Regions from separate parts of the Pseudomonas azerbaijanorientalis genome, predicted to be linked through region 3. Evidence: predicted binding sites of a transcription regulator. Region 3 holds the regulator's gene; each other region holds the start of a gene.
The links. Region 3 encodes sigma-54, which starts transcription at its own class of promoters, with help from an activator protein. Its sites were predicted from a motif close to ANTGGCATNNANNTTGCTNT; they were not measured.
Positions count from the first base shown of each region.

Region 1: a site for sigma-54 is predicted at 932-951, ahead of KSS91_RS20005 (circularly permuted type 2 ATP-grasp protein). Genes of this name have one in related genera too.
Region 2: a site for sigma-54 is predicted at 1,067-1,086, ahead of glnK (P-II family nitrogen regulator). Genes of this name have one in related genera too.

Region 1 is NZ_CP077078.1:4,511,862-4,514,127, reverse strand. Features, by position in the region: gene KSS91_RS20015 (hypothetical protein) at 1-14, shown strand, start outside; gene KSS91_RS20010 (ribonuclease E inhibitor RraB) at 225-569, shown strand; gene KSS91_RS20005 (circularly permuted type 2 ATP-grasp protein) at 984-2,266, shown strand, end outside.
Region 2 is NZ_CP077078.1:6,218,109-6,220,374, reverse strand. Features, by position in the region: gene KSS91_RS28030 (BRO-N domain-containing protein) at 1-223, opposite strand, end outside; gene KSS91_RS28025 (accessory factor UbiK family protein) at 613-873, opposite strand; gene glnK (P-II family nitrogen regulator) at 1,293-1,631, shown strand; gene KSS91_RS28015 (ammonium transporter) at 1,667-2,266, shown strand, end outside.
Region 3 is NZ_CP077078.1:1,093,348-1,095,613, reverse strand. Features, by position in the region: gene lptB (LPS export ABC transporter ATP-binding protein) at 1-57, shown strand, start outside; gene KSS91_RS04730 (RNA polymerase factor sigma-54) at 303-1,796, shown strand; gene hpf (ribosome hibernation-promoting factor, HPF/YfiA family) at 1,871-2,179, shown strand; gene ptsN (PTS IIA-like nitrogen regulatory protein PtsN) at 2,192-2,266, shown strand, end outside.

The DNA of each region.
Region 1 (2,266 bases), 2.8 Mb from region 3:
TTACTGCAATCTGAACAACACCTGTCGCATTCACATCCGGGCCTTGGCAGAGGCTCTATCTTGAGGCTACTCTGCAAGCGAGATCAGCGAATGAATCGCTAAGGTCTGGTCTTGTCAGCTCCATGCTTGTTTCCCGCCGGCACATCGTTTGCCGTCGCTCGCGCTGTTCGGTTGCGGGTGAGGGAGTACGGAAAGTCTATCCATCGTTTTGAGGAGGACGTTTCATGAGCACAGCCTATCAAGAAGACATCAGCAGCAGCGTGCTGCGCCGCATGAAAGAAGGCGGTTTTGACTTTTCACGGTTTCATCCCATCGAGTTCTACGCCATTTTCCCGGATGAGGAGCGGGCACGCAGGGCGGCAGGTCATTTCCACCGTGGTGAATCCCTGGATGCGCAAGTCAGTGTGCGCGACGATGGCGCCTGGGCGCTGGAGTTGTGCAAAGTCATGTATGCCACCTACGACGACATCGGCGACTTCGAACAGGGTTTCGAAGCGGTTGTCGAGCCGTTGGGCGGCATCATCGAAGGCTGGGGTGTGAAACAGGAGGTACGAGGGCGACTCGCATAGGCTTATGAACAGTGACAACCGGCATTGACGGCTGACCTTCGGGTTGGCCGTTTTCATTTATGGCCTGTAGGAGCTGCCGCAGGCTGCGATCTTTTGATTTTGATTCTCAACATTTCAACAAGGCAAAAAAAAGCCGCCTGAGCAGGCGGCTAAAAGGGAAGTTCGGTGTGCTTTTCAGCTAATGCCTAGATTATCCGCACCTGTTACCGGGCAGTGAAATCAACTCTGGCTATGCTGGTGATAGGCGATAGCCACGCCTTGCAATGAAGCGGGGGCGATCAGATTGGAGCATTTGCCGCACAGGAATGGTGCGGTACTTGCGCATTGATTATCCAACTGATTGATATCAAAGCGTTTATGCCGCTGGCACGGGCCTTGCGAAGGTCTGGACGTCCGAGTGACAAGGAGTACGGCATGATCCGCACCTATTTTGATGAGATGTACGATGCCGGCGGCCAGGTCCGCCCGCATTATCGGGAGTTTGCCCGTTGGCTGGCCGAGACGCCTGACGAGCTTCTGGCACAACGGAGACGCGAGGCCGATCTGTTGTTTCATCGCGCCGGGATTACCTTCACGCTCTATGGGGACGAGCAGGGCACAGAGCGCCTGATTCCCTTCGACACCATCCCCCGCAGTATTCCCGCCAGTGAATGGCGGGTCGTCGAGCGCGGCTGCATCCAGCGGGTCAAGGCGTTGAACATGTTCCTCGCCGACCTGTATCACGAGCAACGCATCATCAAGGCCGGCATCATTCCGGCCGAGCAGGTGCTGGCCAACGAGCAGTACCAGTTGGCGATGCAGGGGCTGGACCTGCACCGCGATATCTACTCGCACATCTCAGGTGTCGACCTGGTGCGCGACGGCGACGGCACCTACTACGTGCTCGAAGACAATCTGCGCACACCGAGCGGCGTCAGCTACATGCTCGAAGACCGCAAGATGATGATGCGCCTGTTCCCCGAACTGTTCGCGGCGCAACGCATCGCGCCCATCGATCACTACCCGAACCTGTTGCTCGATACCCTCAAAAGCTCAAGCCCCATCGATAACCCCAGCGTGGTGGTGCTGACGCCGGGGCGCTTCAACAGTGCGTTCTTCGAGCATGCGTTTCTGGCGCGGGAAATGGGTGTGGAACTGGTGGAAGGCGCGGACCTGTTCGTGCGTGACGACAAGGTCTTCATGCGCACCACTGACGGGCCGAAAGCGGTCGACGTGATTTATCGTCGCCTCGACGACGCCTTCCTCGATCCGCTGGCCTTCAACCCGGAATCGATGCTCGGCGTGCCGGGGCTGCTGTCGTCCTACCGTTCCGGCAACGTGGTATTGGCCAATGCCATCGGCACGGGGGTGGCGGACGACAAATCGGTGTATCCGTTCGTGACCGACATGATCCGTTTCTACCTCGATGAAGAACCGATCCTGAAGAACGTGCCGACCTGGCAGTGCCGAAATCCGTCTGAGCTTTCCCACGTGCTGGCCAATCTTCCAGAACTGGTGGTCAAGGAAACCCAGGGCTCCGGCGGTTACGGAATGCTGGTGGGGCCGGCGGCGACGGCGGCGGAAATCGAAGCCTTCCGCGCGCGCATCATCGCCAAGCCCCATGCCTATATCGCACAACCCACGCTGTCGCTGTCGACCTGTCCGACCTTTGTCGAAAACGGTATTGCGCCACGCCACATCGACTTGCGGCCGTTTGT
Region 2 (2,266 bases), 1.1 Mb from region 3:
ATTCGCTGATCAGCAGGGTGTTTTCGATGCGGCCGTAGATGAGGGTTTGGGTGGTTTGGTATTGGTCGGGATCGAGTTTTTGGAGTTGGCGGTCGTTGAGGTGAATGCGGAGTAATCGGCCCAGGTCACGGGCGCTGAACCAGGGTTGGTTTTGTATTAGGAGGGCGTGGAGGTGGAGTTTGTGGCGGGTGAAGATCTGGGGGGTTAGGTAGTTTTCTTCCATCGTGCAGTTCTCGGGGTCGAGTGAAGAGAAACTGCCTCTGATCGTCGCCAAACGAAAAGGGTGGCAGCCATGCGCGGGTTGGCGAACCGGTGACGCCCGAAAAACCGGCAGACCTTAAGGTCTCCCACGCACAGCTGCCATAACTCAAGATGGGGAGAAACTCCCTATTTCGAATGTGGTCGTAGTGCGTCGGGGTTTTTCCAGGTCGCCAAACCCAGTGCTGAACATTCAGCGGGGATGAGCTTAGAGACCGGATACCTGGCGGCGCAATCGGACGGCGGCGTGATGTTTGTAGGACGTTGCCGGGATTTTTGCGGGGCTTGGGATCAAAAGATCGCAGCCTTCGGCAGCTCCTACAGGGGGCTGTGTTTCAAAGCGGGATTGATGGGTTACTCGGTTGGCGGATTGAGCTTCGCTTCCATCTCCGCGACCTTCGTTTCAAGAGCCTCCAGCCGCGCCCGCGTGCGTGCCAGTACAACCATCTGGCTATCGAACTCTTCCCGACTCACCAGATCCAGCTTGCTGAAGCCGCTCTGCAGCAACATTTTGAACTGGCTTTCGATTTCGGCTTTCGGCAGCGGCGTGTCACCGCTGAAGAGGCGGGAGGCGGTGCCGGTCAGGGCGTCGAGGAAGTCTTTTGGCGCGAGCATGGGCAATGTCCTGGAAACAATAACGGGCAGTGTATCACGCAGTGTCTATAGTCATTTGCGCGGGCAAAGGGTGCACGGTTTTCGCGCATCGGGATGGACGGCGTCGCACCGTTGTTGTGCGTAACGTGCCGGGTGTTGTCGCGAAGTATCCGCCATCCGCCGGTAAAGGCTTGAAAACAGTCAGTTTTGTGGAGATGGCAAGCTTTCTGCTTAGATGCTGGTGACCCATGCACTGATGCAGTCGCTGTGACGAATGCAGTGCGCCAGGCGAATCACGGGGAGTGCTTCGCAAGGAGCGGTTAGCTGGCGTCGGACGGGCAGGTAAGGCCGACGATGCGTTACAAAGCCAGGCACTGCGCTTAGACTTGAGACGGGTTTGTTTTCCTGGGGCAAGTCCACCAATTCGGGAGAGAGTTTTCATGAAGCTAGTCACTGCCATCATCAAGCCGTTCAAACTGGACGACGTACGCGAGTCGCTGTCCGAGATCGGCGTGCAGGGCATTACCGTCACTGAAGTCAAAGGCTTTGGTCGGCAGAAGGGTCACACCGAGCTGTATCGCGGCGCGGAATACGTGGTCGATTTCCTGCCCAAGGTGAAGATTGACGTCGCCATCGACGACAAGGATCTGGACCGGGTAATCGAGGCCATCACCAAGGCTGCCAACACCGGCAAGATCGGTGACGGCAAGATCTTCGTGGTCAATCTGGAACAGGCGATTCGCATCCGTACCGGCGAAACCGATACCGACGCTATCTAAGCCGCCACAAACCCAACGCCCCAGGAGAAAACAATATGACTCTGCGTAAATTCGCAGGGCTAGGAGCCCTGTTGTCCATCGTAATGCCCAGCCTTGCTTTGGCGGCAGACGAAGTGGCGGCCCCGGTCCTCAACTCTGGCGACACTGCCTGGATGTTGACCTCTACAGCCTTGGTGCTGTTCATGACCATTCCCGGCCTCGCGCTGTTCTACGGCGGCATGGTGCGGTCGAAAAACATTCTTTCCGTGATGATGCAGTGCTTCGCCATTACCGGTCTGATCAGCGTCCTGTGGGTCATTTATGGCTACAGCATCGCGTTCGACACCACCGGCATGGAGCAGGGCGTCGTCAACTTCAACTCGTTCTTCGGTGGCATGGGCAAGGCATTCCTTGCCGGTGTCACACCATCCAGTCTGACCGGTCCTGCGGCGCTGTTCCCTGAAGCGGTGTTCATCACCTTCCAGATGACCTTCGCCATCATCACGCCGGCGCTGATCGTCGGTGCCTTCGCCGAGCGGATGAAGTTCTCCGCGATGCTGGTCTTCATGGGCATCTGGTTCACCCTGGTTTACGCGCCGATTGCGCACATGGTCTGGTCCGGTAACGGCGGCCTGATGTGGGACTGGGGCGTTCTG
Region 3 (2,266 bases):
ATCCTGGCCAACGACCTGGTGAAGGAAGTGTACCTGGGCCATGAGTTCCGCCTGTAAACGCTGAGCTGTGCCCAGGCAAGGCGCCCGGGCACCGGTCTCGCGATTCATCGGGCCTGATGCGAACCTGCGCGTTCAGCCCCCAACATGGGCAGCACCGCAACACAAATTTATAGTTTTTTATTGTTACAGCGCTCTAGGCAAATCCTTCAGTTTCAGGCATATAATTTGCTTATGTTTGGCGCCCCGGCGCCCTGTAGTGGATGGCGCATGTGCGCCGGCGAATAAGGTGTTAAGCCCCTGCCATGAAACCATCGCTAGTCTTGAGAATGGGCCAGCAGCTGACGATGACACCTCAGCTGCAACAGGCCATCCGCCTGCTCCAATTGTCGACCCTGGACCTGCAACAGGAAATCCAGGAGGCCCTGGAGTCCAATCCGATGCTCGAACGCCAGGAAGAAGGCGACGACTTCGACAATTCCGACCCCTTGGCCGACAACGCCGAACAAAAGCCCAACACCGATATCCAGGAACCCTCCTACCAGGAAAGCGCCCCGACGGTTGACAACCTCGATGAGGGTGACTGGAACGAGCGTATCCCCAATGAACTCCCCGTCGACACCGCATGGGAAGACGTTTACCAGACCAGCGCCAGCAGCCTGCCCAGCAATGACGATGACGAGTGGGACTTCACCACCCGCACCTCGGCCGGTGAAAGCCTGCAAAGCCACTTGCTGTGGCAACTGAACCTGGCTCCGATGTCCGACACCGATCGCCTGATCGCGGTGACCCTGATCGACTGTATCAACAATCAGGGCTACCTGGACGAAACCCTCGAGGAAATCCTCGAAGCCTTCGACCCGGAACTGGACATCGAACTGGACGAAATCGAAGCCGTCCTGCACCGCATCCAGCAATTCGAGCCGGCCGGCATCGGCGCACGCAATCTGGGCGAATGCCTGCTGCTGCAATTGCGCCAGTTGCCCGCCAAGACCCCTTGGCTGGCCGAAGCCAAGCGCCTTGTCACCGATTACATCGACCTGCTTGGCAGCCGCGACTACAGCCAGCTCATGCGTCGCATGAAGCTCAAGGAAGATGAGCTGCGCCAGGTCATAGAGCTGGTCCAGAGCCTCAACCCGCGCCCGGGTTCGCAAATCGAGTCCACCGAAGCCGAGTACGTCGTTCCTGACGTCATCGTACGCAAGGACAACGAGCGCTGGCTGGTAGAGCTGAATCAGGAGTCGGTGCCACGGCTGCGGGTCAACGCCCAGTACGCCGGTTTTGTGCGCCGCGCCGATACCAGCGCCGACAACACATTCATGCGCAATCAGTTGCAGGAGGCCCGCTGGTTCATCAAGAGCCTGCAGAGCCGCAATGAAACCCTGATGAAGGTTGCCACCCAGATCGTGGAGCATCAGCGCGGGTTCCTCGAATATGGCGACGAAGCCATGAAGCCGCTGGTCCTGCATGACATCGCCGAAGCGGTCGGCATGCATGAGTCGACGATTTCGCGGGTAACGACCCAGAAGTTCATGCACACCCCCCGGGGCATTTATGAACTGAAATACTTTTTTTCCAGTCACGTAAGCACCTCCGAAGGCGGCGAATGCTCGTCCACGGCGATCCGGGCGATCATCAAAAAACTGGTTGCCGCGGAAAATCAGAAAAAGCCGTTGAGTGACAGCAAGATCGCTGGTTTACTGGAGGCACAAGGCATTCAGGTGGCTCGCCGCACCGTCGCCAAGTACCGCGAATCCCTCGGGATCGCGCCTTCGAGCGAACGCAAGCGGTTGATGTAGAGCCACGCCACAGCGTTCCAGTGGTAGATCATCTGATCTACCGCTTTATGCACTGGCAACGAAGGAGAAGCTGTATGCAAGTCAACATCAGTGGACACCAACTGGAAGTGACCGAACCTCTTCGCACCTACATCGGCGAAAAACTCGAACGATTGGAGCGACATTTCGACAAGATCACTAACGTGCAGGTCACGATGACCGTCGAGAAGCTGAAGCAGAAAATCGAAGCCACGCTGCATATTCCCGGGAATGAAGTGGTCGCCAATGCGGAACATACCGATATGTACGCTGCGATCGATGCACTCACCGACAAGCTGGATAAACAACTCAAAAAGCATAAGGAAAAGACCCAGAGCCTCCTTCAGGGCGCAACCGGTCGTTAACACTCCCTACCCATGATCCGACTTGAAAGTATCCTGACCCCCGGCCGTTCCCTCGTGAACGTGCCGGGCGGCAGTAAAAAGAAAGCC